3 regions of the Bradyrhizobium genosp. A genome follow, and region 1 is predicted to be linked to each of the others. Evidence: predicted binding sites of a transcription regulator. Region 1 holds the regulator's gene; each other region holds the start of a gene.

Region 1 (10,395 bases):
GCAACCGCATGGCCTTGGACGAGATTGCTTTCCGCCCGCGTGTGCTGCGTGACGTGCGCCAGGTCTCCGGCTCGGTTGAGCAGTTCGGCCGCAAGATGCGCTTGCCCGTGGTGCTCGCCCCCGTCGGCGCGCTGGAAATCTTCGATCCGCATGGAGCAGCCAGCGTCGCGCGCGCGGCCGGCACCTTCGGCGCCTCACACATGTTGAGCTCGGTGTCCGAGCCCGGCCTGGAGAAGACCGCCGAAGCCGCCCCCGATGCGCTGCGCATGTACCAGCTTTATGTCCGCGGCGATGACGCGTTCGTTGCCGACATCGTCAGCCGCGCCGAGAAGGCCAATTGTGCCGCCTTCTGCCTGACCGTCGATACCGCCCATTACAGCCGTCGTGAGCGTGACATCGCCAAGCGCTACGTTCGCGAAAGCCGCCTGCGCGCCACTGGCGGCGATTTTCAGAAGGGGCTGGAGTGGCGGACCGTGAAGATGGTCAAGGACAAGTTCAGGATACCGCTGATCCTCAAGGGCATCGCCACCGCCGAGGACGCGCAGATCGCGGTCGATCACGGGGTCGAGTGGATCTACGTCTCCAATCACGGCGGCCGCCAGCTCGATCACGGCCGCGGCGCCATGCATGTGTTGCCGGAGATCGTTGACGCCGTGAAGGGCCGCGCCAAGATCATGGTCGATGGCGGGATCTGCCGCGGCACGGACATCGTCAAGGCGATCGCGGCGGGCGCCGACCTCGTCGGCATCGGCCGGCTGCAATGCTGGGCCCTGGCGGCGGCCGGCGAGACCGGCGTGACGCGGATGCTCGAGCTGCTCGAGGACGAGGTGCTGCGCTGCCTCGGCCTGCTGGGCGCCACCTCGTTCGCCGAGGTCGACAAATCCTGCTTGCACCAGGCCACTGCGACCAATGCGCCGAGTGTGTTCAGCGCATTCCCGCTGTTCGACCATGAGCCCTATCGATACTGACGAGAACAGGACGCAATGACATCGCTCTCTCCCGGCAGCGCGGACGCGCTTCTGTTCGATCTCGGGCGCGTGGTGCTCGACATCGATTTCTCCAAGGCGATCGCCTGCTGGGCGGGACATGCAGGCCTCAAGCCCGAAGCCATCGTGACGCGCTATGAGCGTGACAGCGAGGCTTACCGGCTGCACGAGGTCGGCAAGATCAGCGACCAGGACTATTTCCAGTCGCTGCGCGCATCGCTTGGCATCGGAATTTCGGATGCGCAATTCCTGGAGGGGTGGAACGCGATCTTCGCCGGCGAGATGCCTCACATCGCGGAATTGCTGCCGCGCGCGGCGAAGCAGATGCCGCTCTATGCCTTCTCCAACACCAACCGACCGCATGTCGACCATTTCTCGAAAGAATATGCCGATCTGCTCAGCCATTTCCGCGAGCTGTATCTCTCCTCCAGCATCGGCCTGCGCAAACCTGATGCGGAAGCCTTCGACCATGTCGTCGCCGCGATGGGGGTGCCCGCGAACCGGATCGTGTTCTTCGATGACCTCGCCGAGAACGTCGAAGGCGCCCGCGCCCGCGGGCTGATGACGGTGCATGTCACCTCGCCCCGCGACGTCGGCATCGCATTGAAGGCGCTGGGGATCTGACCGCCGATTCCGGAACAATTACACCCGGAAATGAGGAACCAAAACACTTTGTGCATTTTTGTACAGAGTTCCGGGAACGGAATGCCCGCCTCCGGACTCTTAGAGTCCGTTGGGACTTCTACGAACGGACGTGTCATCGTGTTGGGCAAAACCTACCTCACCAAGCAGGCCTCCCTGCTGGTCAAATTCGCCAGGACTACCTCGGATTCCGAGCTGTCCGCCAAGCTGATGAGCAAGGCGGCTGATCTGAAATCTCAGGCCGATCCGATGCCCGACAAGGATCAGGGCCCCAAGGCGCCTGATGTCGCCGAAGACAGAAACTCGGCAAGGGGAAATCCGATAGACCCGTCGTGATGCTCGGCCCGGCGCCTCGGCGAAACTGCTTGCGCGAGCGCTGCGGTCTCACCCGCGCCGAAGCTCTCTTCGCCCTCGATATCGTCAAGGGCGGTGACCGCAGGGACGCCGCCGGGCGGCTCAGCGTCACCGACGGAACCGCGCGCAGCCACCTGTCGAAGATTTTTGATGAGACCGGCGTGAGCCGGCAGGCCGAGCTGGCGCGGTTGTTGTGGCAGAAATAGCTGGCCTCAGCGCCCTCTTATCCATTTTGCCTCGGCGCGCGCGCTCGGCTAGAACGCTTGCTGCAACCTGATCCTTGTGTTGCCCAAGCAGGAGCTTTCACCCGTGGCCCTGATGCCGGTCTCCGATGCGCTTGCTGCCGTGCTCGCGGGTGCGGAGCCGCTACCTGAGGAATCGGTCGCGCTCGACGAGGCCTTCCATCGCGTGCTCGCGCGCGACGTCGCTTCGCGGCGCACACAGCCGCCGCAGGCGATGTCGGCGATGGATGGCTATGCCGTGCGCGCGGCCGATGCGGCCAAGATTGATACGCAGCTCAACGTCATCGGCGAGGTCGCCGCCGGCCGTCCGTTTGCAGGAACTGTCGGCGCCGGCGAAGCCGTACGGATCTTCACCGGTGGCGTCGTTCCCGACGGCGCCGATGCGGTCGTGATCCAGGAGGACACCGTCGCCGATGGCAAGCGCATCGCGATCAAGGAGGCAGCCGTCACCGGGCGGCACATCCGCCCGGCCGGCATCGACTTCTCCGAGGGTGACGTGCTGCTGCGCAAGGGCGCCCGGCTGACCGAGCGCGACCTCGCGCTCGCCGCCGGCATGAATCACCCGCAGCTTGCGGTCCGCCGCCGTCCAAAGGTCGCGATTCTCGCTACCGGCGACGAGTTGGTGATGCCGGGCACCACGCCCGGCCATGGCCAGATCGTTTATTCCAACGGCTACGCCCTGCACGCGCTCGCCCGCAGCGAGGGTGCTGACACCATCGACCTCGGAGTTGCCACCGACACGCTTGCCGCCACCACCGCCGGCATCCGCCGCGCGCGCGACTCCGGCGCCGACATCCTGATTACGACGGGCGGTGCCTCGGTCGGCGACCACGATCTGGTGCAACAGGCGCTCCGCGACGAAGGCACCTCGATGGCGTTCTGGAAGATCGCGATGCGGCCGGGCAAGCCGATGATGAACGGGCAGCTCGGGGCGATGCGCGTGATCGGCCTGCCCGGCAATCCCGTGTCATCCTACGTTTGCGGCTTCCTGTTCATGGTGCCGCTGATTCGCGCGTTGTCGGGCCGTTCCGTGGTTCATCATCGACGCGAACGCGCCGTGCTCGGCCGCGACGTCGGCGCCAATGACCAGCGCGAGGATTATCTGCGCGCCCGCCTCGATGTGCGTGATGACGGCACGCTGATCGCCCTTCCCGTCAATCACCAGGACTCCTCGCTGCTTGCGAATCTCGCTGCGGCACAGGCACTTCTCGTGCGCACACCGTTCGCACCGAAGGCCGAAGCGGGAGCGCCCTGCGAGGTGCTGCGACTGCCCGTCTGAGCGCATCGTTCGCAACCGTTCCGCGAACTTTGTCGCGTTCACGGTAAATTAAGCAGTTGCGGAACATGTATCGAACATATAGTGTCCGTTCATGATTTGTTTCGAGCGTGGAGCGGCTTATTGCTGAATTCAGCGGTCTCGGAATCGAACGACATCAACCGGGGGACTTTGGTCGAGATGTTAACGCGCAAACAATACGAGCTCCTGCGGTTCATCAGCGAGCGCCTGAAGGAAAGCGGCGTGCCGCCCTCCTTCGACGAGATGAAGGACGCGCTCGATCTGCGCTCGAAATCGGGCATCCATCGCCTGATCACGGCGCTCGAAGAGCGCGGCTTCATCCGCCGCCTGCCCAACCGCGCCCGCGCGATCGAGGTGATCAAGCTGCCCGAACTTCAGGCCGCCGCCGGCACCCGCCGCGGCTTCACGCCGAGCGTCATCGAAGGCAATCTCGGCAAGGTGCGCACGACCTCGAGCCCACTCGCCGAGGAGGGTGAGCGTCCCGTCGCAGTGCCCGTGATGGGCCGGATCGCGGCTGGTACGCCGATCGAGGCGTTGCAGACCCGCAGCCACACCATCAGCGTCCCGCCCGACATGCTCGGCTCGGGCGAGCACTACGCGCTCGAAGTGCGTGGCGACTCCATGGTGGAGGCCGGCATTCTCGACGGCGACATGGCGCTGATCCAGCGCAACGAGAGCGCCGACACCGGCGACATCGTGGTCGCCCTGATCGACGACGAAGAAGCGACGTTGAAGCGTTTCCGTCGCCGCGGCGCCTCGATTGCGCTCGAGCCGGCGAATGCTGCCTATGAGGTCCGTATCCTGCCGCCCAACCGGGTCAAGATCCAGGGCAAGCTGATCGGGCTGTACCGGAAGTACTGAGCGCGTCGCAATCGACGACCGCCATCAACGATAGGAGCGGACGATTGTCCGCTCCGGCTGGATAGTCTTTCTGGTTTTGCACAGATTATCCGGCCCCCTCTTCAGCCCTACATCCTCGGCACGCCACAACGAAGCACGCATCGCTTCGCCGGCCTTTGAGAGACCGAGGAGACCACCATGCGCAAAATCGCATTGAGCACTATAGCAACGGCGCTGATCGCAGCATCAGCGTCGCAAGGCTTCGCTGCACAAAAGCAGCACCACGCCCGCAAAGCGTCGCAGGCAACGAGCGAGCAATTCCGCGATGCCCGCAACGCCGTCACGCAGCCGACACAGCCGGCCTGGCAGTATTCGGGCTGGTCAGCGCCCGCAGGCCGTTGACCGAACGGCTCTCCAAATGCACAGGAGCAGGCTTTGTTCCTCGCATATTTGAAAAAGATATTGTGATGGTGGCTTGCGGATCCAAGCCGCAGATTTGCCCACAACCAAGCAGACGCTTGCTAACTTCCACTCTGATAGAGGCCTGCGCCTCAGAAGGGGCGCGGTGCTCTATCCTGATTGAGGAGCACCCGATGTGTGACTATAGCCTGCATGCCGTCGCGACGCGTCCCGCAGAGGTTGGCGAGACGATCGTCACGACAACGTTCCGCGGCACCTCGACGCGCGGCTTCGCCTCCGAGGCCGACATGTCCGTTGCAGTCTGCCTGCTGCCGGGAACGGAGCTCGCCTTCGCCGACAACGTCCGCTACGACAATCGCTGGATCTGGACGCGCACCGTCAACTCGCGCGTCGGCAAGTTCGGCAAGGTCGATCCGCACATTCCCGATCGTCATCACGACGCGATCGAATTTCCCGACGGCAAATACGTCCTGGTGACGCAGCTCGTCGAAGGTCAGCGTGCAACCGTGCTGCAGCTGCCCGTGACCCAGCCGCTTGGCGAGCGCGAGCACAAGCCGCAGGTCATCGCCGACAGCCACTCGACGTCCCCGCGTCTGCCGATCGGCTAAAGGGTCGGTCTCAGTCCTCGGCCTGAAGATCGGCTTCCGACGGTGTTGCATCCCGGACGCGCGGAGTTGCGGACCGCGGCATGAGGGTCAGTTCGAAATCTCCATCGCCGGCCGCCGCCGGCGACCAGGGGCGGTTTGCGCCCCTCGCTTTCACCGACGCAATCGTAAAACCGTCGCCACGCTGCGTCAGCGCCAGCGCGCCTTGGCGCGCGAGACGCAGCCGATCGACCACCATCGCACCACAATCCGGTGGCGCGGGCCTTGCGGTCACCACCAGTGCCGCGCGGCTGCAATCGTCGCTCAGCGCGTCGATGCGTAGCGCCTGCGCAATCATCCGGCCGTCGGCGAGCGGCGTGACGCAACCGGACTCGTCGCACGACACGCCGTCACTGAATGAGGCGCTGGCGGGATCGCGCGGGTCCGCGTCCGCCGCGAGCCACTCCTTGATCAGGAAATTGTCCTTGTTGGTCCTCATCAGATGCAGCTGCCCGTCCCTGCCCCGCACTGCGACGCTCCGGCCGTCACCGGCGATAAGAATGTCGGGCTGCCGGACCGACAGACCCCAGACGGTTGCCGCCATGAGTACGAAGGCGCCCGACCAGCGCAGGGGCGTGCGCAGCAGGCCCATCAGGACCAGGCCGAGGCTCGCACCGATCAGCGGCGCAATGCCAAAGGCGCCGACATGGCCGATCGCGCCGGGCAACGCGGCGACCCAGCGTGACACCGCCACCATCCAGTCGATCCCGATTCCCATCAGCCACCAGAACACACTGTCGAGCCCGAACGGGGCCGCGAGCAATCCCAGCAGTCCAGCTGGCATCACCAGCGCCGACACCACCGGCATCGCGCCGAGATTGGCAAGCACGCCGTAGGGCGTCACGCGGTGGAAATGAAAGGCGGCATAGGGCGTGGTCGCAAACCCCGCGATCATCGAGGCCATGAACAACATCGCGATCTCGCGGCCGCCCCAGAGCGCGATGCGCGCGGTCGTCGAATGATCGGGCGAGGCAAACAGGTTCGGCATGCCGATTTGCACCAGCGCCACGAGCCCGAGCGTCGCCGCGAACGACATCTGGAAGCTCGGATGCACCAGCGCCTCAGGCGCGACCGCAAGCACGATCAACGCCGCCACCGCCAGCGTGCGGAATGTGATCGCGCGGCGATCGACCATCACCGCGATCAGCACCACGGCGGTCATGAAGAACGACCTTTGGGTCGCGACCTCCGCGCCCGAGAGCAGCAGATAGAACGCCGACGCGACCAGTGCCGCTGCGGCCGACCATTTCTTGATTGCGAAGCCGACCGCCAGCCCGGGGATCAGCGCCAGCAGCGCGCGAACCGCGAAGAAGACGACGCCGGCGACGACGGCCATATGGTAACCGGAGATCGACAGAACATGGCCGAGGCCGGAGATGAACATCGCGTCGTTGACGGGCGTGGTGATCGCATCGCGGCGGCCGGTCAAAAGCGCAGTCGCGATCGCGCGGTTGTCGCCATCGAGCGTGGCGCGGATGCGCGCGTCGATGGCATCGCGCAGGCCCTGCATGACCGCCGCATAGCGCAGCTGCAGGCCGCCGGCATCGGGCGGCGCGGTCGCACTGATTGCGCCCATCACAAAACCGGAGGCGCCGATACCCTGGAAGAACATGTCGCGCGAGAAATCGTAGCTGCCCGGCCGCAGCGGCGCGAGCGGCGGCATCAGCCGCGCCTTCAACTGGACGAAGCTGCCGACGTCCGGCGCCGTGCCCTTGCGCACGGAGAGGCGGACACGCTCGAGCTTCACGTCGCTGCGTTGCGCCTCCATCGCGGTGACGCGCAGCACGAAGCGATCGGTGCGTTCGCGGATGTCGCGGGTCTCGACGAAACCCGACAGCGACACCGAATAAAGCGGCTTTGCGAGCACATTGTGCGCGATGCGCGTCGTCTTCCACGTCGGCATGGCAAAACCGGCTGCCACCGCCGCGATCATGATCGCCGGCGCAAACCACCGGCTCCGCCGCAACAACACCGCCCCGAACGCCAGCGCCACCGCCATCGGGGCAACGACCCACAGCACCGGCTCATGATCGGCGGCAAAGTAGAGCGCGATGCCGCAGCCGAAGGCGATCGGTACCCAGGGAAACAGTCGCCCGGCGCCGGCTTCGGCCTTTGCCCATTCGCGCAGCGTCCCTAAGATCGCGGGCCAAACGCCAAAGCCCGCCGGCACAAAGCCGCCGGCAGGCGCGGCCCGGCCGGTCGTCGGCCAAGTCCCGGCGATACCCTGCGAGGCACGCTGTGGCCGGCCCGGCTCCGCCATTCCTTAGCAACCCTGCCTTAGCAACCCTGCGATACGCGACGGGTCCAGAGGCTACCGGAACGTGCAGGCGGCCGAATGGGGATTATATACTTGACACCACATCCCGCGGAATGTAGTTCCGAGCCTGCGGACGGTGCTTCGGTGCCGAACGCTGGCGCGCCCGAGATTGATCCCAACTATGCTGCCGCCCTTGTGACGGACGCTCTGGCAGTAGAGGAGCCAGAGCTTAGGCACGGCTACTATCCGCGCGCGCATCCGCTTGCGGTATTCGGCCGGACTGGTGGCATGGACATCGCTTTCGTTTTTGACCGGCAGTGGCGCCGGCTGCCCGATACTGCCTTCCATCATGCCGCGGTCGAGGTCGGCATAGAGTGCGGGAAATCTATCGAGGCCGAAGATTATGCCTCTGGGGCCGCGTTCTTTTTGACGGCTTTGAGACGATCGGGGTGGACCGTGGAGCCCCCGACTGAGCCCGATCCCATGATTTATAAGCCTCGCTCAGATACATGAAGCATTGGCGGACATAGGCGCAGAATTCGAGTTGTGCTTGGAGCAAGGGCAGATCCAAATACAAGGGATTTGCCATTAAGTTAGTAATCAATGCTGGTTGAGTAGCCAATTGCTCAAGGTTGACGAAGAAAAGCCCATCCAGCTGCGTCCAGCCCCATTGGCAATGGGCATATTGGTTGCGCGTCTTTCGGCACCAATTGAGATCGCTGATAGCTTCTTTTAGGTCCGCCTCTAGCCCGGCCTTTGCGTAATCCGGTAGAAGTAGCCTCTTCGCTTCCTTGACGCGGCGTTCCGCGTTCGTATCTTTGAAGAGGCTCCTGACAGGAGTATCGAGCTGATATTCTGCCCCGACAAGGCACGCCAAGAGGGTGGTTTCGAGTTCGCCGTATCCAACCAGGATTAGCCCGATAATTCTGCCCTCTTCGTTGGCTTGGTTTGGAATCTCAAAGCATGGCATCAACATCATGAATGACTCCAAATCGACAAAGGAAACGGGCCAATACGACGAAAAAGAAGCGCAAGAGCGTTTCGAGGCTGCGCTACGTGGCGCGCTGAAAACGCCTCATGAGCCGTTGAAGGAAAAGCCGAAGGTGAAGCCGAAGAAAAATGAATCACGTAGGGCCAAGAAAGAATAACTGTACACCTTTCGGCGGGCCGAATTCCTTGATGCTCTGAATAAGGCCTGCTTTCGCAGCTTCCTCAGCCGTGAACCATAGGTCTGCGAAACGATGCGTTTCTTTTTGCTTTTTTGTTAGGTTCAGATTTGACGCTGTGAAAATTGCTTCGGTTCTAGCATCATCTTTCAAGACACTTTGCGTCATGGCTTCAAGGCGATCTGACGTTGCTCCAATAGCCGGTGAGGTTGTCCTATGAATCATAAAAGTAGCGAGCGAACTGGAAACCCTGTTTGCCGCGCCAAGGAAGGCAATTACTCCGGCCGACTGTACGCTTCCGATGCTGTAGAGCGTCAATGGGATGGGGAAAGAGCGAAATATATTGTAGAGGGCGACTCCGTCGGCCACGGTGCCGCCGGCGGTCTGGAATGCCAAATGAACGTGTGTGATCCTATTGTTGGTGGTAACGGCGGCAGCATTGCCAACTCGACTTACGGCGGCCTGATCGATAGGACCGGCGAAGATGCCGTAGACTTCATTAGGCGGCTGAGCCGCTTGGGGTTCGGCAGTATCGGTCATGTTGTCTCTCGAATGAATGCGGTTGCGAAAAATAGAGGGCACAACCTAGCGCGTCCGCCAGTATTTGACGAATCGCGGCCTAGGCTTGGGCTGGGGATAACGATTGGCTCGCCAGCGCAGGAAGCGCCGGGCCAATCGCTTAAAGTCCCGCTCAGTTAGTTTGTCGATACGTCAGACGCTTGCCAGCCGCGCCTTTGATGGCAAGGTCCGCACGTTCCCCGTCCTCGATGCCGAGCGCAACGCGGTTGCTATAGCGGAAATCGAATTCTGAAAGATAGCGGTGAAGGTGCTTCTCTGAGCAGTGCTGATAGACGCCCTTCATGCCGCGCTTGAAGATCGAATAATAGCCCTCGACGGTGTTGGTGCTGATGGTGGTGGTAACGACAATCGGCTTGCCGTCGTCGCGCAGCTTGTCAGTCACCGTGTTGCGATAGCGGGCATACTGATCCTTGCTATGCGTCACGGTGTCGTGGCTCAGGCCCTCGATGTTGGAAATGATTTTGTAGGACGGCGCTTCGTCCGTCATCAGGTGCGCCTCACGGCTGAGATTGGCGCGGATGATGGGCATGATGTCGCCAGTGCGCGTTCCATCGATATGGAAGCTGCGGGCTGAGCCGCCGCGCTCCACAAGCGTAAGAATGACGTTCTTGTTCGACCAAGCGAGGCGGCCCTTCTTGGGCTGGCCCTCAAGGAAGCCATAGAACGTTTCGTCCACTTCAACCGGCTTGCCGCCGCCGCCCATCGGGGGGAGCAGGCCGCCAGCGCGCATTGCCTCACGGATGCGATGCGAGAGGAACCAGGCGGACTTATAGGTGATGCCCAAGGTGCGGTGGAGTTGGTGCGAGCTGACGCCCTTCTTGCTCGATGCCATTAGGTAGAACGCCTGTAGCCAGACGTTGAGCTTGATGTGGCTGCTTTCCATCACGCTCTTGGTGGTGACGGAGAAGTCCTTACGGCACTCCTTGGAGGCACAGCGGTAGACGCCGGGCTTCTTGGTGGCATAGGAG
Region 2 (10,395 bases), 1.0 Mb from region 1:
TCGATACGGCGGCTAGTATTTTCAAGATGATCTACAAAGACGAAGGATCATCTGCCCGTAAGGGCGGGCTCCTTAGCCGATCGGCGCAGGATGAAGAATGAAAGAGGCCGCCAACTGAGGCGGCCTCTAGTTGACTTATCGTGGCCAACTATCGGGCTTTTCCAAGAAGCCCCATATCTCCATCGCCGCGTGAGCAGCGGCCTTAGCTTCGTCGCCGGGTGGCGCTGATATTCTCCCAGCTGCAATCAAGACTGCTGCCGCATTGATGCAAGCTGCTTTCACAATCGCTTCCGCGTGAATTCTTGAGTCGTCTGATCCTCTGGGCATCCGTTCCCTCCTAAGTTAGCGGTGTCAAAGAATCTCAACCTAATGCAGAATCGAATTAGGACACCCCCCAGAACAAACTAGGACACTAGGGATCAAATACGGACAGCACCAGCACCCGGGTACTGGCCGAAATAGGCCACTTGCAGATGCGAAACAGGCCACTCTAAGGATCGTCGCCGAAGTCGAACTCTGCCGTTTCATGTAGCTTAGGGGCTCCGCGTTGAAGGTGTCGATAGAAGGCGTCCCACTTCGTGTTGCCCTTCATCATGAAGGTGACATTCGTAATGTGTTCCCTGAGCTTTGGGTGGCGGCGATGACGGGTTAGGCGAACTTGGGCTTGATCCCTTGCTGATCGCGCTCTTGAAAAAGATTCCAACTTCTGGAGAGTGGCCCGCGGCTCAACGCGTGCGCTGGTTCCGGACGTTCGCAATGAACGTCTCGCAGATTTACGACGTGGATAGCGATCCCGTCGAAATGAAGATTGAACTAGAGGCCGCCCACTGAGGCGGCCCAATGGTAGAAAAGATGACCCAATTTATGGGCTTGGTGATTGCGGCGATGGAAGCGGGTGGTTTCAGTAGTCTCGCAGTCAATGAACAGATAGCGGCCCTTGAAGGCATCGCGCGCGGTCGGCCCGATTTGGTCGAGCGATACAACAAGGCCGTCGCGATGCGCGACGGTGCGGAAGTCGAGCGCATCTGGTTCCAGTGTTGCATTTCTGATCGGAATATTCATCAGAGTTTGCGGATTAAAAGCGTCACGGGGCGAATTCATTTTGGTGATGGCGGTCGATCGTTTTCGCTGTTCCCGCCGCCAAATTAGGCCACTCCTAAAATCAAACTAGGCCACTGCGCTCGGAAACAGGCCAGTACCAGGACCCGGGTGCTGTCCTAATTAGGACACCCGCTAATCCGAATTAGGACACTTTGTTTTATGACAGTGAGATGGTAATGAGTCGCGCAGCGTAGAGTACGCGCCGCTCGCAAAGGTCCTCAGCCGGTCAGCCCCGGGCTGGGGACCTTTTCGTTCTTGGAAGCAAAAACGCCGCCCGCTTAAATGATCGCGGGCGGCGGCTTTCCAGCCCCGAGGGGGATGATGCAAAACCCCGGTACGCAACAGACTGCACAAGTTGTGCCAAGATTTTATGTCGCGTAGCGAGACAGTCGCGGAGGGGAATTAGGACACTTACATCCAGCCATCGCGATACTGTTCGAATTGATCGGACATCATGTCGCGAACCATAGGAACCGGAATACGCAGCGCGGCTGCGACCACTTCGAAGCTAATGGTCTCAGCTTGAAGTGCGGCCTTGTATTCAAGGCGTTTTTTATCCGTGCAAAGGACTGCCAGAGACCGCCAGTATGCCTTAGCTTCCGCGCGGAATTGCGACGTCACAGGAGCCGCCGGGTTCCCAAACTTGTGGACCTGGGCATCAAATTGATCGCGAGTGTGGGTCTTTTCATCTTCCTCGTCAAAGACATGCATGAGTTCTTTGGCAAGGACAGCCCTCCTCCAATGGTCGCCCTGAACTCCGTCGCACATGGCGCGGGCCAAAACGATTAGGGCTTGGCTTTCTTCCAATGTGACAGGGGGCCCCTTAGGGCCCTCAATGTAAAAGCCCCTGACCACGTTCGCATCGATTACGCCAGACCATTGCTCTTTGATTTTCGCAATATGCGAAAATTCCATAGCCCTCGACCTCAGCCACTTCGTGCTGATTCTATCACCTTGGGTCTGAACTGCTTGATAAAGCTGCGCAAAAGGCATCAAAAAAGGCGCCACATGACTATGAGGCGCCTTGTATGACGTTTAGATAATTGCCCGTCAAGGTTTAGTCCGTGACGGTCTCGGTGGCTTCATCTGAATCGGCGAAAAACTTGTTGATCTCGCGCGCCATGTCCTCCGGGGACACGTCAGCATTGTGGCCCGGGTAGAACTTGATGTTTCGAATCTTATTTTCGTCGAACAGATGCTTTTTTAGGGCTTCCATTTCAACTTGCATGTTCCTACCTCCGGCTACCTGCTTCCTAATGATTGACCCTAGGCGTGGCGGGTAGTTTTGTGCTCGCAACTCAGATAATGTTCCTCCGTGGCGCGACTATGGAGTTACCGAATTAACTTTTGGTAAGTATCCATTGACAATTGTCGATTCTTGATGCAGTCGCGCTCGGAATCCCTTGCTTCGTTACTTGTCTCTTAAAAGGCCCCGCCAAGTCAATGGCCTTGGGGTCATGTCAAGCCCATTTGTTCCACATAAGTTCGCAAAAGGACCCTTTTTCCTTCGGCTGTTGCTTAACCGACTCTCTGTTTGGTTGTTCCCAGCCTCTGTACGGTTCAATCTGTACGAGAGCTTTGACCTCCCTCAATTACCCTGAAATTCCGCTTCACCCGTACGGGCCGGTTCGGCTCCAGCGGCAGCACGGCGTCGATCAGGTCCCCCAGCGTCCAGACCCGATCCGCAATGCCAATGGCAACCGCTGGAGTGGTCTTGAGGGATTCGTGGACCCGACAGAGGTTGTAGTGAGCAACGTACAGGCTGACCGCCGCAGCGTGGTTGGTGAGCTTCTTTGAAAATCCATTCGTGAGACGCGCGAACCGCTTCTGCGTCATGCGCAGCGTGAGGTTCTGGCGCTCAACGTAGCTAGTCGAGATTTTGACCGGGAAGCCGCTTACTACCTCCCGCTCTACTGCAATTACCTCAGCCGGGCTGTAGCGGCGCGCGGCGTCCTTTACGGCCAGGTTCGTTACGGAGTAGGTCTTTACGATCACGCCATGGTGCGCATTGCCACGGAAGGCATCGCGGATGGCGTTCTGGTAGGGCAGGAAACCATCGGTGCTGATCTCCGGCTCGCCGATCACGCGCTCACGCAAGTCCTGCGTAAACAGGTCCGTATTCTCGCTGTCGCGTTTGCCAGTGCGGTAGCTGATGATGGCGCGGCTCGCGGAGCCCAGCGCAATGAACGAATACTGGTCGCCCTTATGGCCGATCTCGTTCCGCTCGACGCGCTTCTGCTTTTTGCCGACGTATCCCCAAATCTCGTCAAGCTCGATGCGGCCGACGCGGACGCCAACCATCATCCGGTCGTGCAGCTCGGCACAGCCCCGGCCGATGCGCTCGCCAAGGCGCATGATCGTATCGCGATGGATGCCGGTAAGGCGCTCAGTAGCGCGGATGCTCTGACCTTCGGTCAGGCATGAGATCACAAGGATTTTCTGTTCGCGGGAAAGTTCATTCATGAGGGCGCAATCCTCTGTGTGAGGAATTGGCCCGTCAGCGACTCTTTAAAAAACGCCCGCCAAGGCGTATATTCTTAGAGGTTATTCGCTTCGGGGCGCAATCCCGGGGTGGGTGACTAGGGATCGGCAGCGCGCCAACGCCGTCGGTCCCGCTAATTCGATGATGGTTCAGGGAGCCGGATTCGGACCGACATTTCCCAGCTTGTAGGGGCAGGTGTCCTACCGTTAGACGATCCCTGAGACGAAGCCGATTGCAGGGCCGTTGCGTTCCTCCCCCGAGGTTTGGCGCAGCGGCCCTTCCTTTTTCCCGGCCCCTTGGCGCTCGGCTAGCGCCCCAAGGGGCTCAAACCCTCCTGAACATCTGCGATCTCCTGTAATCGCAATCTGCCATTTCTTCGGACAAGGCGCAAGCCCATCTAGAGATTAATCTGGATTTTATCTATTGATTTATCTCTGGCGTTTTGTGATAAGGGGGCTCAGACGGCCATAGGAGGGCCGGAAGGATGGCAAAGGTTCGCAGCCCCAACTACCCCATGCTCGATCTTGGTGCGGCTTTGCAGGCCGCTCGCAAGGCCTATGCAAATGATCATCGCAATAAGATGTCCCGCATTGTGCTGGCAAAGCATCTTGGCCACGACAGCTTAAGCGGTCCCGCGCTTGGCAAAATAGGCGCGTTACGTGCCTACGGTCTGATCGACGGCAATGCTGACGAGATTCGCATCACTAACGAGGCTGTGCACGCCCTAGAGGCTCCAGAGGGCTCTGCTGAGCGAGCAGCGGCCATTTCACAATTGGCTCTACGCCCCAAGCTTTTCCAAGACATCCGGAAGGATTTCCCGGGCGCCGTGAGCCCAGATAACCTTCGCTTTTGGCTTATTAAACGGGACTTTGTACCGGAGGCCGCAGAGAAAGCCGCTAAGACTTATCTAGCCACTATGCGGCTTGTGGATGGTGGTACTCAGGCGTATAATTCTGTGGAAGAACCTGAAAAACAGGAGCCTCCGCTTATGAATCCGGCCGCTCAGACTCCCCGGAAAGATATTTTGGACCTTCCAGCATCGTTGTTCAAAGCACCTCCAATGTTGCAGGAGGTGTTTAATCTGGAAGAGGGACCGGTGACTCTTACGGTCCCGGGCGTGTTGTCGCCGGAAAGCTATCAAGACATGGCAGACCGGATCGAAATATTCCTGCGCGGGCTAAAGCGACGTTCAGACGCGGAGGCCGCTCGCCGTCGTGCTGACCGCGAAGATGCTCCGGAATGAAAGAGGCCGCCAACTGAGGCGGCCTTACTTTTTGAAGTCGCCAAAGATTGCCGGAGTGTTTGGGTAGCTGATGCTTCCGACACTCTTGAGTTGGTAGATATGAACTTTGGCGCCCACATTCATCCGGGCAGTCAAATCGGCTTGGGCCGATGCGCTCTCCAAGGACTGATGTATCTGCGGGGCAGGTTCTCCCGGCACCCAGACGAACCATACGAGACTGCTTTGGTCGGTCATGCAGTATGCTCCAGAAGCGAATTAGGACACTGCAATCTGGAACTTAGGACACTAAGGGTCAAATACGGACAGTACCAGGACCCGCAAAAGAACATATTGCGAACCTGGAACAAATGGTGTACATTGGTTTTATCGACGACCCGCCGCGCCAATCGTTTGTCCCGCACCCGAATCCTCGCCATAAGGAGCACGACCCGATGTCCACCACTGCCCTGCGTATCGTCGAAGGATCTTCCATGGACAAGAGTAAAGCTCTGGCCGCCGCGCTTTCCCAGATCGAGCGGCAGTTCGGCAAGGGCTCGGTGATGAAGCTCGGCAAGAACGACCGTTCGATGGATGTCGAGGCGGTCTCCTCGGGCTCGCTGGGGCTTGATATCGCGCTCGGCATCGGCGGCCTGCCGAAGGGACGTGTCGTCGAAATCTACGGGCCGGAATCCTCAGGGAAAACCACGCTGGCGCTGCATACGGTAGCGGAAGGGCAGAAGAAGGGCGGCATCTGCGCCTTTATCGACGCCGAACACGCGCTCGACCCGGTCTATGCGCGCAAGCTGGGCGTCAATATCGACGAGCTCCTGATCTCTCAGCCCGACACCGGCGAGCAGGCGCTGGAAATCTGCGACACGCTGGTGCGCTCGGGCGCCGTGGACGTGCTGGTGATCGATTCGGTTGCGGCGCTGGTGCCGAAGGCCGAGCTCGAGGGCGAGATGGGCGATGCGCTGCCGGGTCTCCAGGCCCGTCTGATGAGCCAGGCGCTGCGCAAGCTCACGGCGTCCATCAACAAGTCCAACACCATGGTGATCTTCATCAACCAGATCCGCATGAAGATCGGTGTGATGTACGGCTCGCCGGAAACCACCACCGGCGGCAACGCGCTGAAGTTCTATGCCTCCGTCCGCCTCGACATCCGCCGTATCGGTGCGATCAAGGAGCGCGACGAAGTGGTCGGCAACACCACGCGCGTCAAGGTCGTCAAGAACAAGCTGGCGCCGCCGTTCAAGCAGGTCGAATTCGACATCATGTACGGCGAGGGCGTCTCCAAGATGGGCGAGATCCTCGATCTCGGCGTCAAGGCCGGCATCGTCGAAAAATCCGGCGCCTGGTTCTCCTATGACAGCCAGCGCCTCGGCCAGGGCCGCGAGAATTCGAAAGCGTTCCTGAAGGCCAACCCCGACATCACCGCCAAGATCGAGACCTCGATCCGCCAAAACTCCGGCCTGATCGCCGAGCAGATTCTCGCCGGCAGCCCCGAGCGCGACGCCGACGGCGAGGAGCCGGCGGACGAGTAAACCTACCAGTAGAGTTTCGCGAGGAGCGGGCGCTGAGGACGTTGAGTTGCCGACGTCGTCAGTGCCCGTTTCGTTTTGCGTTGTCGTGATCGGGTGGTGTGATGAAGCGTCTGATCTTGACCAGTTCGTCGGGCTCCGGTCTAGCCAAGTCGAATCTGGCTGAGATTGTCGTTTTTTTCTTTTTCCGTTTCGCGTGGGGTCCGCTGCCTTCACCTGAATATTTCGCAGCCTATTTCGGGGCGCGCTCCGAGACGCTTAAGCTGGGCGACCACTGGTCGGATTGGGGTGTCATCTGGCCTCGCGCTTTCAAGGAACGCAGGAACCTGCCTCTTGCCGATTTTTGCGAGCGCTATGACGAAATTGAAATTTGGTTCGATCCAGGCCCCGAAGATCAACTGCAGCTGATTTGGCTGCTCGACTATCTCGGTTCATGCCCTAACTTGTTGGCAAGGCTCCGGCTGCGTTTGCTGGTGTCCGATCTGTTCAAGCTAAGAGGCGAAGAAGTCGGAAAGTCTGCTTCGTATATTCCCGTCGTGGATGTCACGGGCAGCGAACTCAAGACTGCCAGGATGGCATGGCAGGCCTATTGCGCGCCGACACCCGAGGCCTTTGCTGATCTCGATCACAGCGATCTTAGTGCATTGCCGATGTTGAGGCCGGTCGTGCTCGATCTCCTGGCAGAACTGCCGTCAGCTTCGACGGGACTTGGAGCGACGGAGATGAGATTTCTCGAGCTCATTGCGAGGGGGTTTACACGCGCGGATGCTCGGTTTCACTCGCGCAGGCTTCGGGGCACACGGGTCTTCGGAGAACTTGAGTCGGAATGGTTGCTCCAAGAGTTGGCCCACGGCCCGAGACCCGCTGTGGCCGGACTGGACGATGAACTGCGCACGATCGACCGCGAAGATGCCAGGGCTAGGCACGAGGCTTTCCTAGGCAGCCGTTTGTCACTGACTGAGTTTGGCAAGGCCGTCCTGGCCCATCAGGAAGATTTCAGTCGCCACAATCCGATCGATCGCTGGTGGGGCGGCACGCATCTGACCAATGATCGGCTGTGGCGCTATGGCTCCGTTTTGACGAAACCTTGAGGCCGGAACATGACGCGGCTCATTGTCACGACAGACTCGTCCATCGCCGGCGCCATTCAACAGGCGGGCCTTGCCGATCTTGTGATTGCGATCGAGCGGCGATTGGTTTGGGGACAATTGCCATCCGAGGCGGAGCTCGAAGCGTTCGTTGCGCCACGCACAACGCGGCCACATGGCCTTCATTGGCTGGACGATACGCCGTCCTGGTGCCTCGACCTGGAGATGCATAACGATTCAAACCGCTTGCAGCGGTACAAGCAATCCCGATTGTCGCTCACCGAGTTCGGCAAAGCGGTGCTGGGGGGCGATGAGAATTTTCGCCGCCACAACCGGATCGATCGCTGGTGGGGCGGCACCCGTACCCTACGTACGTATTCGCTCAGAGTGTTCCTGTACTGCGTATAATTTTGAGAGGCAATCGTGTCCCATTTGATCTTAGCCACGAATGATCTTGCGGAAGACGTGCTTCGGCAGGCGAGTGTCGCGAACGTCGCGCTCGGGTTCTATCTACGTTTCATCTCGAGGAAATTGCCTTCCGAAGAACAGCTTTTGATAGGGTTGGAGCGGCGATCGGCAAAGCACTGCAAACCTGGCGATCATTGGCTCGACGACGTTTGTCGTGGCTCGCTGGAAGACTTCGGCACGCGCGACACCGGTTTCTTTGAGCTGTGTGCAAAGTTCGGCTCAATTGAAATCTGGGTCGATCCTCGGCCCAATGATCAGCTTGTGCTCGTCTGGTTGCTGGACCTGCTGCGCCCCTACAAGGAGATCACAACAAAGCTGAGCCTGGTGCACACGGACGACGTTGTTGCAAGCTATGCGCCGGAGTCTGTCGCGAAATGGAAGCTGCCGGCCTTCAAGGTGACCGACAACCATTTGGTGGCGGCAAGCCGCGCCTGGCGAGCCTACCGGGCTGAAACGCCAGAGTCCTGTTTCGATCTGCTGATGACGGATCTAATGATTCGGCCGAGACTTCGATCGGCGTTGATTGCGATGCTTGAAGAGCTTCCGGACAGTGTGACGGGACTCGGTGCCAGCGAAATGGACCTCCTCGACTTTGTGAACGACGGGCAAACCGACCCAAGGCGCGTTTGCGAGGCGAGGTGGCTTCGCGATGTGTTCGACGAGGGCGACGCGCAAGCTGTCTTGATCGAACTGGGGGAACATTCGGTGCCGCCGGTCCTGTTGGGCGATCCGTCGTTCGACAATGAGGCCCGCTACTTCGGCAAGAGCGAGTGGAAGGTCACGCTGACTGAACTCGGGCGTTCACTTCTCGCTCGCGAAGACGATTTGTGGCGTCACAACCCAATCAAGCGCTGGTGGGGCGGTACTGAATTGACCAACGGACGGCTGTGGCGGTGGGATCGCGAAAGCCGATTGTTGGTTTAGCCCTAGAGGCGCGTTCGGTGCCGTAGGGTGGGCAAAGGCGCGCAAGCGCCGTGCCCACCATATTCGAAGCGCACAACGGTGGTGGGCACGCTCCGCTTTGCCCACCCTACGAAGCCGTTACTCCGCCGCTTCCGCGTAATCGCTCACCGGCGGGCACGAGCACACCAGGTTGCGGTCGCCATAGACGTTGTCGACGCGGCCGACCGGGCTCCAATATTTATCGGTGCGCGAGGTGCCGGCGGGGAAGCAGCCTTCAGTGCGGCTGTAGGCGCGCTTCCAGTCGTCATCGGCGATGTCGTGCACGGTGTGCGGGGCGTGGCGCAAGGGCGAGGCCTCGATCTTGAAGCGGCCGGCCTCGACCTCGGCGATCTCCTCGCGGATCGCGATCATGGCGTCGCAAAACCGGTCCAGCTCCGCCTTCGATTCCGACTCGGTCGGCTCGATCATCAGCGTGCCCGGCACCGGGAAGCTCATGGTGGGCGCGTGGAAGCCGTAGTCGATCAGGCGCTTTGCGATGTCGTCGACGGTGACGCCGGAGGTCGTCTTCAGCGGCCGCGGGTCGACGATGCACTCATGTGCGACGCGACCCCTGGCGTTCTTGTAGAGCACCGGGAAGTGCGCATCGAGCCGTGCCGCGATGTAATTGGCGTTGAGGATCGCGATCTCGGTGGCGCGCTTCAGGCCTTCGCCGCCCATCATCAAAATGTAGATGTAGGAGATGGTGAGGATCGAGGCCGAACCGAACGGCGCGGCCGAGACCGGGCCGACCGGCGCTTCTGCCTGGGCCGCTGGGTGACCCGGCAGGAACGGCGCGAGATGCGCCTTGACGCCGATCGGGCCCATGCCGGGGCCGCCCCCGCCATGCGGGATGCAAAACGTCTTGTGCAGATTGAGATGGCTGACATCGGCGCCGTAATCGCCGGGTCGGGACAGGCCGACCTGCGCGTTGAGGTTGGCGCCGTCCAGATACACCTGGCCGCCATGGCCATGCACGATGTCGCAGATCTCGCTTATGTGCTCCTCGAACACGCCATGCGTCGAGGGATAGGTGATCATGACAGCGGCGAGATTGGCCGAGTGCTTCTCCGCCTTGGCGCGGAGATCATTGACATCGACGTCGCCGTTGGCCTCGCACGCGACCACCACCACGTCCATGCCGACCATCGCGGCCGAAGCCGGGTTGGTGCCGTGGGCGGAGGAGGGGATCAGGCAGATTTTTCGGCGCGTTTCGCCGCGCGCGGCGTGATAGCCGCGGATGGCCAAAAGCCCGGCATATTCTCCTTGAGCGCCTGAATTCGGCTGCAGCGAGATCGCGTCATAGCCGGTGATGTCGCACAGCCATTTTTCCAGCCGCGCGAACAGCGCATGATAGCCCTTGGCCTGCTCGCGCGGAGCGAAGGGGTGCAAGGAGGCGAATTCCGGCCAGGTCAGCGGCATCATCTCGGTGGTCGCGTTCAGCTTCATGGTGCAGGATCCGAGCGGGATCATGGCGCGGTCGAGCGCGAGGTCGCGATCGCTGAGCTTGCGCATGTAGCGCAGCATCTCGGTCTCCGAGCGATGCGCGTGGAACAC
Region 3 (10,395 bases), 3.3 Mb from region 1:
GTCTCGAGCCTCATGGATTCGACCGATCCCGATCTCAGCCGCTTCCGCGCCCACGGCGGCCGGCTGATCATGCTCGAGCACATGGCGGACTACGCGCAGAGCCCTTATGCCGGCATCCGCTATTTCGAGAGCGTCGAGCGCAAGCTCGGCAAGGCCGAGACCGCGGAGTTCGCGCGGCTTTACACCGCGCCCGGCGTCGACCATGTCGGCTCCGGCGCGCCCGCCAATGTCGATATGCTGAGCGCGCTGGTCGACTGGGTCGAGAAGGGCACCGCGCCCGGTGACCTCGAAGTCACCGAGCAGAAGGTCGAAGCGCCGTCATTTGCCGTGACGCGCGCGATGCCGCTGTGCCGCTGGCCGGCCTGGCCGCACTACAAGAGCGGCCCGGTGACGGCGGCGGCGAGCTTTGCTTGCGCGCCGTAAGGCGGCCGGAGCCGACTGCTATAGTGGCGGGTGTTACCCCGCCGCCATGGCCTGTGCGCCGCCGAGCAATTGCGCATTGAGCCGGCCGCCCGAGAACAGCATGTCATCGAGCGCCTCGTCGATATCGGCTGAAATCACCGAGTTGCCGCCATCGCGCGCCAGGCTCGCCTGCGCCAGCCGTCGCATCAATTCCTTGATGAACGCACAGCTCGTGCCCTCGCTGCGGCGTGCGGCTTCGGCGATGACCGCATCGTCGAGCGGCAGTTCCTTGCCGTAGAGCCGGACCAGCTTGCCGCGGCCAGACTCGTCAGGGAGCGGCACTTCGATCGCCTGATCGATGCGGCCCGGGCGACCGGCGAGCGCGCCTTCGAGGTCCTCGGGCCGGTTGGTGGTCAGGACGAACAGGATGTCTGCATCCTCCTTCAGTCCGTCCATCTCGTTGAGCAACTTGTTCAGCATGGATTCTTCACACGGCCCCATGTCGTCGCGATCGCGCGCGATGAGATCGACATCCTCGATCACCACCATCGACGGCTGCAGCAGCCGTGCCAGGCTCATATAGGCTCCGAGCAGGCCGATTTGCTCGGCGGTGATGATCAGCGTCGTGTGTCCAGGCAGGTGTGTCGCGAGATAGCGGATCGTATGGGTCTTGCCGGTGCCTGGCGGCCCGTACAGCAAGATCCCCTTGCGCGTCGATTGGCCAAGATGCCGCAATTGTTCGCGGATGCCGACGAAGTTCAGCACATTGCGATCGAGCAGCCGTAGGGTTTGCTCCGGCAGGATCACCTCGTTGCGCGCGACCTGCGGCAATCGATGCACGGTGATGCCGCGCGACCGCCCGCGATAGTCGGAGTCGGCATCGAGCGACAGGATCTTGCCGCGATAAGTCCGTGCGGCCTGGACGGCCTCTTCCAACTCGCTGAAGCATTGCTGGACCAGGGCCGCGCCTGCTGAGCCCGATGGCACCAGGATCTCGATCCGAATACCCGGCTCGCGACTGTATTCGCGGTGGGCGCAGAGCAAAACCGCATAGCGGAGATGATCCTGCCCGCACAGCCATAGTCCGTTATCCAGACATTTGACCGGGCTCTTCTCGCCCACGTCGACGTCTGAATATTGCAGCGGGGCGATCGCGACCGCATAGCGGCCACTCTTGAGAAGCCGCGAAATCGACAGCGTTTCATAGCGCTGCTCCTCGTTCAGCCCGAACAACCGGATCGCCTTGCCGAAGAGCCGATCGACTGCTGCCTGGACATCGACCCGCATGTGGCCAGGAAATTGGCGGATCGTGGTCACGAGTTTACTGCGCGCGATGGCGGCAAAGTGCCAATCAAGGACGTCGCAGGCAAAGTCGAAATCTTGTTCGTTCGAGGGCCCGTCCGCTGCACGCATGCATTCGCCACACAGCCAGACCGTGCGGTTGCCGATCCGAACGTCCGTCTTCCCCTCCCGCTTGCCACAGAGTTCGCAAGCAGTCTTGATCGCCTCAAGCGTGACCTGCAACCGGTGGCCGGCCACGCCGATGGATTGTTGTGCGGATTTGAAAAGGGCCTCGGCGACGGATTGCGGGTAAGGCCCGCAGATCGCCTTTTCCTTCTGCTCGATCTGAGTCATCAGCGCGGTCGCTTCACGCTCGGTTTTGCCGAAAACCTGACGGAGCAGATCCATCACGAATTGGTCCGGCGTATCGTCGTCATTATGAATGACGAGCTGGGTCGGCTGGCTCTCGCTACGCATACTACTCATCACGAAAGATCTCCGAGACAATCTATGATTGAACAGAACGAATAGGGAACATAAAACGAAGCGGCCGTCAAGCGTGACGGCCGCGACAAATTGCAATCATAGGCGAGGTCTAGTGCGCGCCACCCCCGCCGGCCGCCTTCACCCGGCGCGTCAGCAGCACTGCGATGGCGGCGAGCACCAGCACCACGCCAATGACGGCAAAGGTGTCCGAATAGCCCATCACCAGCGCCTGGCGCTTCACCGTCTTGCCCAGCGCGATGATCGCCTGCTCGCGCGCGGCGTTGGGGTCCGGCACGCCATGGGCGATGAAGTAGTCGGTCATCTGCGCGATGCGGGTGCGGACTTCCTCGCGGCCGAGCGTCACGGAATGACCGATGATGTTGGAGTGGAATTGCTCGCGCTTGGTGACAATGGTGGCAAGCACCGCGGTGCCGATGGCGCCGCCGAGGTTGCGCATCATGTTAGAGATGCCCGAAGCGGCGGGGGCATCCTGCGGCGCGACGCTGCCGAGGCTGAGCGCAGACAGCGGCGCGAGCGTCAGCGCCTGTCCCACGGCGCGCACGACGTTGGGGATGAAGAACTGATCGCCGGAGTAATCGACCGACATCATGATGTTCATGAACGAGCTCGCGGCGAACAGCAGCAGACCTACGGTGGCGATGTAGCGGGTGTCGAACCGCTGCATCAGTTTCGGCACCAGCGGAATCAGCAGGAGCTGCGGCAGGCCGGTCCAGGCCAGCACGTTGCCGATCTGCTCGGCATTGTAGCCCTGCACTTGGCCGAGATAGGCCGGCAGCAGATAGACTGAGCCGAACAGCGCGAAGCCGAGGAACACCGCGGCGAGCGTGCCGACACCGAAATTCCACTGCGTCAGCAGGCGCAGACGGAGCAACGGCTTCTCGACCACGAGCTCGTTATAGATGAACAGCAACAGGCTGACCGCGGCGATGATGGCGAGCCGCACGATGAAGGGCGAGCCGAACCAGTCATCCTTGTTGCCTTCCTCGAGCACGGCCTGGAGCGAGGCGAGACCGACCGCCATGGTCGCGATGCCAAACCAGTCGCCCTCGCGCAGCAGTCCGAGGTTGATCGGCTGACGCTCAAGGGTGAGGAAGAGGATGGTCACCATGACCGCGGTGGGCAGCACGTTGACATAGAAAATGGTCTGCCAGCCGTAATTCTCGGTGAGATAGCCGCCGATGGTCGGGCCGATTGCGGGTGCAAACGTCACGGCGAGCGAGAACATCGCGAGCCCGATCGGCTGCTGACCCTTCGGCAGCTTGGTGAAGACCAGCGTGAAGGCCATCGGGATCAGCACGCCGCCAAAGAAGCCCTGGAAGCCACGCATCGCGATCATCGATGGCAAATCGTGGGTGAACGCACATGCGACAGAGAAGGCCGCAAACAGCGAGGCGAAGCTCAGCATGATGTTGCGGAACGAGAACACCCGCGACAGATAGTCGGTCAGCGGAATCACGATGATCTCGCCGATCAGGTACGAGGTCGAGATCCAGGATCCGTTGTCGACACCGGTGCCGATGCCGCCCTCGATGTTGAGCAGCGAGGCGTTGGTGATCTGGATGTTCAGGATCGCCATGAAGGCGCCGATCATCGCCGCGAAGACGGCGATCCAGATCGTGGCGCTCGCGCGATTGGGATCGGCTGCGACGCGCTCAGGCGTCGCGGCCGGTGTTGCGGGTGCTGGCGTCGAGATTGAGAGGCTGTTTGACATGGCACGACCCTCCGGAAACAAGCTTTGCTTTCGCCTTGGGCGTCGTTGCCGCTTGCGCGGTCGGCGCTGAACGGGTTGCGATCGTCGGGATGACGGACATGCCGGGCCGCAGCTCGATCGCAGGCTGCGTTTCGGCATCCAGCGCGATCTTCACGGGGATGCGCTGCACGATCTTGGTGAAATTGCCGGTGGCGTTGTCCGGCGGCAGCAGGGCGAACTCCTGGCCGCTGGCCGGCGCGATGGAATCGACGTGGCCGTGCACGACCTGGCCCGGGAAGGTATCGACCTCGATCTCGACTTGCTGGCCGGCGCGGACGTGAGTGAGCTGGGTCTCCTTGAAATTGGCCACCACATAGGCGCCTTCGGCCGGCACGATCGACATCAGCTGTGTTCCGGCCTGGACATATTGGCCGACGCGGAGCGTGCGGTTGCCGATGACGCCGTCGATCGGAGAGACGATCGTGGTGTAGCCGAGATTGAGCTCGGCCTGGTGCTGGAGCGCGGCCGCGCGGGCAGCCGCAGCGTTGGCTTGCGCGATCTCGGCCTTGAGGAGCTCGACCTGCTTGAGCGCGGAGGCAAGATTGGCGGTGTCGCGCTGGATTGCGGCCTCGGCGCCGGCGTTGCGCGACTGCGCCTGCTGCGCGTTCTGCACGCTGCCATAGCCCGTCGCGGCGAGATCCGTGTAACGCTTGTTCTCCTGCTGCGCGAAGGTCTTCGCGGCCGTGTCGACATCGATGGTCGCCTTGGCCGCGGCGATCACTGCGTCCTGAACGTCGAGCTGCGCCCGCTTGCTCGTGATCGTCGCATTCGCGGCGGCGACATCGGCCTTGGCCTGGTCGAGCGCGACACGGAAGTCGCGGTCGTCGATGCGCGCCAGCACCTGGCCGGCCTTCACATGCTCGTTATCGCCGACCAGAACGCGGTCGAGATAGCCGCTGACCTTCGGTGCGATGGTGGTGTTGTCGGCCTTCACATAGGCGTCATCGGTGGAGACGAGGAAGCGCCCGACGGTCCAGTAATCGTAGCCATACCAGCTCGCCCCGGCGAGGGTCAGGGCGGCCACCCCCGCCAACAACAACTTGCGAAGGTTCAGCTTTCGGCGCGGCACGGTGGGCAGGAAGCCCTCCGGAGCGGCGGTTGGAACCAGTTTGGCTTCAATCTTGGACGGGTCGGTGTGCGCGGTCATGGCCGGCTCCCCTGAATTAGGAAACTTGACGATTTCCAAAATAGGACTAGCTTTGGGACTGTCAATGGAATGACAGGCATCATTTAAAAACATGGCTCAGGCAAAATCGGAAAGTGAGTGCCGCCCGCGCGGACGCCCGCCGGTGCGCAGCGACGAGGAGACGAAGACAATCGTCCTCGAAGCCGCGCGGCACACGTTCGCGGTCGAAGGCTATGCTGCGACCAGCACCGAAGAGCTGGCGCGCCGCGCGGGCATCTCGACCAAGACTCTGTATCGCCTCTTTCCCGGCAAGGCTGCGCTGTTCGAGGCGATGTGCGCAGACAGGCTCGAGCGGCTGCTCTCTGCCGTCGATCTCCAGGCCAGCGATGACGTCGACATCGAAACGGGCTTGCGCGCCGCGCTGATGGCTTGCGCCGATCTCGCGCTCGATCCGGAAGTCGTGGCGCTGCAGCGCATGGTGCTGCAGCAATCCGCCACATTTCCCGAGCTCGCTGCAAACTTCTACACCAACGGCATTGCCCGCACCGCCAAAGCACTTGCCGGCTGGCTGCGCCTTCAGGTCAAGCGCAAGCGGATCGTCATCGACGATGTCGAGGAAGTGGCCGGCATGCTGATCGGCATGGTCGCATCGGCGCCGCAGCGCGCCGCGATCTATGGCGGTGCACCTCTGCCGTCACGCAAGCAAATCGAACGTCGCGTGCAGACCTGCGCGGCGCTGTTCCTCGACGGCTGCCGCGCCAAATCGTCCTAGCGGCGCACTTTTGACAATCAAATCCGCTTCCGCTATGTATTTCGCATGCGAAGTAAAGAGACCGCGGCGAGGCATCATCGGCTGATCTATCTGCTGAACGTCGCGCAACGACGGTTGCAGCGCTGGATGGCGGCGCAGCCCTCGAACGAGGTGACGCCGGCGCAGGCGGGGCTGCTGTTCATCCTCGGCAAGCAGGACGGCGTCCTGATGGGCGAGGCGGGCGCGGCGCTCGATATGGGGCCGGCCGGCATCTCCGGCCTGGTCGATCGCAGTGCTGCGGCGAGGCTGGTCGAGCGGCGGGCTGACCGCGAGGACCGGCGCGCCTGGCGCGTGTGGCTGACGCCAAAGGGCCGCACCGTGCTGGCGCAGGCGAAGAGCGACGCGGCTACGGTCAACGCGGCGCTGACCGAAGGATTTACCAGCGCGGAGATCGACATCGTCGCGCGCTGGCTGACGAGCATTCAGGACAAGTTTCCAAGAGACCTGACGAGAGACCCAGAGGAATAACAGGAGAGACCCATGACCGAGCATGTCCGGATCGAGAACCAGGGTGGAATTCTCACGCTCACCCTGGCGCGCCCTGACAAGAAGAACGCGCTGACGGATGCGATGTACGGCAAGCTCGCCGACACCATCGAATCCGCGGAGTCTGATCCGTCCGTCCGCGTGATCCTGATCCGCGGCGAGGGCGACATGTTCACCGCCGGCAACGATGTCGGCGAGTTCGCCGCGGTCGCTGCCGGCAAGTCGGAAGGCAGCCGCAACGTCATCCGCTTCATCCAGTCGCTGGCGCGCTGCACCCGTCCGCTGGTTGCGGCGGTGCAGGGCCGCGCCGTCGGCGTCGGCACCACGATGCTCTTGCATTGCGATCTCATCGTGCTCGCCGACAATGCGCAATTGTCGACGCCTTTCGTCAGTCTTGCGCTGGTGCCGGAGGCCGCGTCGAGCCTGCTGATGCCGGCGCGCATCGGCTATGCGCGCGCCTATGAGATGTTCGCCCTCGGCGAGACCGTGCCGGCCAAAGCCGCGCTGGAATGGGGCCTGGCCAACCGCGTGGTGCCGCTCGCCAAGCTCGACGCCGAGGCGCTCGCGCTCGCCCAGCGTCTTGCCCGACAGCCGGCCGGTGCACTCACCGCAACCAAGAAGCTGATGCGCAACGGCGAGGCGCTGGTCGCGCAGATGCAGGCCGAGGGCGAGCAGTTCGCACAGCGCCTGCGCACGGCCGAGGCGCGCGAGGCCTTCACGGCGTTTGCCGAACGCCGCCCGCCGGATTTCACGAAGGTCGCGTGACGCCCAGGCCTGACTAGAGGTTTGGCAAGCCGGGAACTCCCGGCATTTGACTAAAACCTTAACGGAACGTTGGCATGTCGCAAGGCAAGGTGGCCGCTCGTGAAGCGCAGGTCCCTTGACCCATGTCCATGTTTAGGAATTCGGTAAGTTCGCTTCTCCTGACCCTGATGGCCTTGCTGGCCGCCGGCGCGCTGGCCAGCACGGCGATCCAGATGGTCGGGGCTCTCGGCCGCTACAGCGACAGTCTCGAGACGGCGCGGCTCGCCGCGGCCGACAAGGCGATCTTCCACGGGGTGCTGGCGCTGCGCAACAATCGCGGCGACGCTCAGAGCGCCATCCTTGGCGAGGACGATCCGCACAGCAAGCTCGGTGAAGCCGAAAAGGCGGAGCAGGGCGGTTATGATGGCATCAGTGCCGCGCTCGCCACTGTCGATTTCGTCCGCCGCGACGAGCTTGCCAGCACGCTGAAGCAGCGCTGGAGCGAGGCCGCACCGCAATTCCAGCTGTTCTACGACGAGGCCAAGCGTCCGCGCGCCGAGCGCAAGATCGAGCGGACCAATTCCTGGTACGACGCCGTCACCAAAGTCATCGAGACCGCGAACCTTGCCTCGACCGCGGTATCGAACCGCGCCTGGATGGACGATCCCTTTATCGCCCGCATGATCCAGGTCCGCCGTCTCGCCTGGCAGGTGCGCGACCGCTATGGAATCCATTGCTCGATGTTGCGTTCGAACGTCAACAGCAGCAAGCCGCTCGACGACACCCAGAAGCGGTCGGTGGCGCAATGGGACGGCACCATCGCCTCTGGCTGGTCCGGCATGGACGAACTGCTGGCCGCGCCCGATGTGGCGGGGGAACTGGTCACCGCGGCCAAGGAGGCGCGCGTCAAGACCGAGGGCGTCCTCAAGCAGATCGGGGATATCACCAAGAATTTTGACGGCAGCGGCAAGCCGGCGATGGCAGCTTCGGAGTGGAACACGCTGTGCCAGTCGCCGTTCCCGCTGATCGTTGCTGTCGCGACCAAGGCGCTCGACCAGTCAATCGCGCGCGCCGAGACGGTACAGGCGAAGGCGCTGACCAACCTCGTGGTGCAGTCGCTGGCCTTCCTGCTGGCGCTCGCCGTGACGCTCACCGGCGTGTACGTCGTGCGCAATCGCCTGATGCGTCCGGTGCGCGCCATTCTCGACGCCATCGCCCGGATCAGCGCCCGTGACTATGCGACGCCGGTTCCGCAATCCCGATATCCCGACGAGTTTGGCACTATGGCCGCCGCGCTCGAAAGCCTGCGCGAGAGCGCGGCGACCGCGGAACGTCTGGGCCAGGAGCGCGAATCGCAGCAGGCGCTGCAGCTTGCCCGCTCCGGTACCGTCGATGACGCGTGCCGTAGTTTCGACGACACCGTGCAAGCGGTGATCCACAGCGTCGCCGCGTCGACCAAGGAGCTCGATGCCACCGCGACCGAAGTGCGCACGCTGGTGTCGGAATCGAGCAGCCAGACGGCTGCGGTCTCTTCAGCCGCCGAGCAGGCCACCAACAATCTCGAAAGCATTGCGGCTGCGACCGAGGAGCTCTCGGCCTCCGTCGGCGAAATCTCCGCGCAGGTGCAGTCCAGTGCACGCGATGCCCGCGAAGCGGTGTCGCAGGTGGAGCAGACCAACGCCACCGTCGAGATCCTCGACCAGACCGCGGGCCGCATCAGCGAAGTCGTGAAGATGATCCACGCCATCGCCGGCCAGACCAACCTCTTAGCTTTGAACGCCACCATCGAGGCGGCCCGCGCCGGCGAAGCCGGCCGCGGCTTTGCGGTGGTTGCCGGCGAGGTCAAGAGCCTCGCGGCGCAGACCGCGACCGCAACGGAAGAAATCTCGCGTCAGGTCGAGGAAATTCAGGGTGCGACCGGGCAGGCGGTCGCCGCCATCCGCTCGATCGGGGGCGCCATCAGCGGCATCGACGAGAAGATGACCGCGATTGCCGCCGCCGTGGAACAGCAGCGTGCGGCCACCACCGAGATCTCGCGCAACTTCCAGCATGCCGCCCAGGGCACCCGTGAGGTCACCGATACCATCGGCAGCGTCGCCAAGCTCAACCAGAAGACCGGCAATGCCGGCACGGTGCTGTTCCAGTCCGTGACCAAGATGTCGGCGGACGCCGACCGCCTCCGCGTCGCGGTCGAGGGCTTCCTTGGCGCGGTGAAGACTGCTTAAGCTTGCATTCCCTGTTCAACGGCGCGCGGATCGGCATTGCCGCGCGCGCGTGCGCCCTGTAAATGGTAGCGGTACCATGCTCTAACATACCCCGCAGGCGCATCAAAACTAGCGGCAAGACCACAGGGAGATAATTTCGATGCCGGTCACCCCACACAGCGCCCAGCGCCCCTATCGCGGCGTATTCCCGGTTGCGCCCACCATCTTCGATGAGCACGGCGAGCTCGACCTCGAGGGCCAGCGCCGCTGCATCGATTTCATGATCGATGCCGGCTCGAACGGCATCTGCATTCTCGCCAATTTCTCCGAGCAGTTCGTGCTGACCGACGCCGAGCGCGAGACCGTGATGCATGCGGTGCTGGAGCAAGTCGCAGGCCGCGTGCCCGTGATCGTCACCACCACTCATTTCAGCTCGGCCGTGTGTGCGGCGCGGAGCCAGCAGGCCGAGGCCGCCGGTGCGGCCATGGTCATGGTGATGCCGCCCTATCACGGTGCCACCTTCCGCGTGCCGGAGAAAGGCATCGTCGAATTCTTCAGGGTGCTTTCGGGTGCGATCAACATCCCGATCATGATCCAGGATGCGCCGGTGGCCGGCACGCCACTGTCGGTCGAGCTGCTGGCGCGGCTGGCGCGCGACTTCGGCAACATCCGCTATTTCAAGATCGAGGTCGCAGGCGCGGCATCAAAGCTCCGCAGCCTGATCGAAGCGGGCGGCAAGGATATCGAAGGTCCCTGGGACGGCGAGGAGGCGATCACGCTGCTCGCCGATCTCGATGCGGGCGCGACCGGCGCCATGACCGGTGGCGGCTATCCCGACGGCATTCGCCAAATCATCGATCCCTATTTTGCCGGCAAGCGCGAGGAGGCGAAGGCCGCCTATGAACGCTGGCTGCCGCTGATCAACTACGAGAACCGCCAATGCGGCCTGATCGCCTGCAAGGCGATGATGCAGGCCGGCGGTGTGATCAAGTCAGACACGGTCCGTCATCCGCTGCAGCCGCTGCATCCGGCGACACGGGCGGGATTGCTGGAATTGGCCAAGGAGCGCGACGCGCTGGCGTTG

What was found. Region 1 encodes LexA, which represses DNA repair genes until DNA is damaged. Its sites were predicted from a motif close to TGTTCNNNNTGTGTTCNG; they were not measured.
Positions count from the first base shown of each region.
Region 2: recA (recombinase RecA) is a predicted target of LexA. The motif match lies at 5,148-5,165, and genes of this name have one in related genera.
Region 3: ACP2YP_RS37185 (ATP-dependent Clp protease adaptor ClpS) is a predicted target of LexA. The motif match lies at 2,203-2,220, and genes of this name have one in related genera.

Region 1 is NZ_CP188196.1:4,631,342-4,641,736, forward strand. It holds gene ACP2YP_RS21505 (alpha-hydroxy acid oxidase) at 1-968, shown strand, start outside; gene ACP2YP_RS21510 (HAD family hydrolase) at 984-1,610, shown strand; gene ACP2YP_RS21515 (hypothetical protein) at 1,749-1,964, shown strand; gene ACP2YP_RS21520 (LuxR C-terminal-related transcriptional regulator) at 1,994-2,188, shown strand; gene glp (gephyrin-like molybdotransferase Glp) at 2,292-3,503, shown strand; gene lexA (transcriptional repressor LexA) at 3,681-4,382, shown strand; gene ACP2YP_RS21535 (hypothetical protein) at 4,560-4,763, shown strand; gene ACP2YP_RS21540 (hypothetical protein) at 4,955-5,389, shown strand; gene ACP2YP_RS21545 (ComEC/Rec2 family competence protein) at 5,400-7,685, opposite strand; gene ACP2YP_RS21550 (hypothetical protein) at 8,068-8,661, opposite strand; gene ACP2YP_RS21555 (hypothetical protein) at 8,660-8,830, shown strand; gene ACP2YP_RS21560 (ATP-dependent Clp protease proteolytic subunit) at 8,807-9,388, opposite strand; gene ACP2YP_RS21565 (IS1595 family transposase) at 9,540-10,395, opposite strand, start outside.
Region 2 is NZ_CP188196.1:5,651,822-5,662,216, reverse strand. It holds gene ACP2YP_RS26545 (hypothetical protein) at 673-831, shown strand; gene ACP2YP_RS26540 (hypothetical protein) at 841-1,149, shown strand; gene ACP2YP_RS26535 (hypothetical protein) at 1,513-2,016, opposite strand; gene ACP2YP_RS26530 (hypothetical protein) at 2,159-2,329, opposite strand; gene ACP2YP_RS26525 (transposase) at 2,662-3,564, opposite strand; gene ACP2YP_RS26520 (hypothetical protein) at 4,068-4,826, shown strand; gene ACP2YP_RS26515 (hypothetical protein) at 4,851-5,060, opposite strand; gene recA (recombinase RecA) at 5,258-6,346, shown strand; gene ACP2YP_RS26505 (hypothetical protein) at 6,448-7,434, shown strand; gene ACP2YP_RS26500 (hypothetical protein) at 7,444-7,839, shown strand; gene ACP2YP_RS26495 (hypothetical protein) at 7,855-8,823, shown strand; gene gcvP (aminomethyl-transferring glycine dehydrogenase) at 8,941-10,395, opposite strand, start outside.
Region 3 is NZ_CP188196.1:7,925,390-7,935,784, reverse strand. It holds gene ACP2YP_RS37190 (tannase/feruloyl esterase family alpha/beta hydrolase) at 1-423, shown strand, start outside; gene ACP2YP_RS37185 (ATP-dependent Clp protease adaptor ClpS) at 457-2,169, opposite strand; gene ACP2YP_RS37180 (MDR family MFS transporter) at 2,279-3,901, opposite strand; gene ACP2YP_RS37175 (HlyD family secretion protein) at 3,843-5,087, opposite strand; gene ACP2YP_RS37170 (TetR/AcrR family transcriptional regulator) at 5,230-5,838, shown strand; gene ACP2YP_RS37165 (MarR family winged helix-turn-helix transcriptional regulator) at 5,884-6,345, shown strand; gene ACP2YP_RS37160 (enoyl-CoA hydratase) at 6,358-7,128, shown strand; gene ACP2YP_RS37155 (methyl-accepting chemotaxis protein) at 7,251-9,332, shown strand; gene ACP2YP_RS37150 (dihydrodipicolinate synthase family protein) at 9,472-10,395, shown strand, end outside.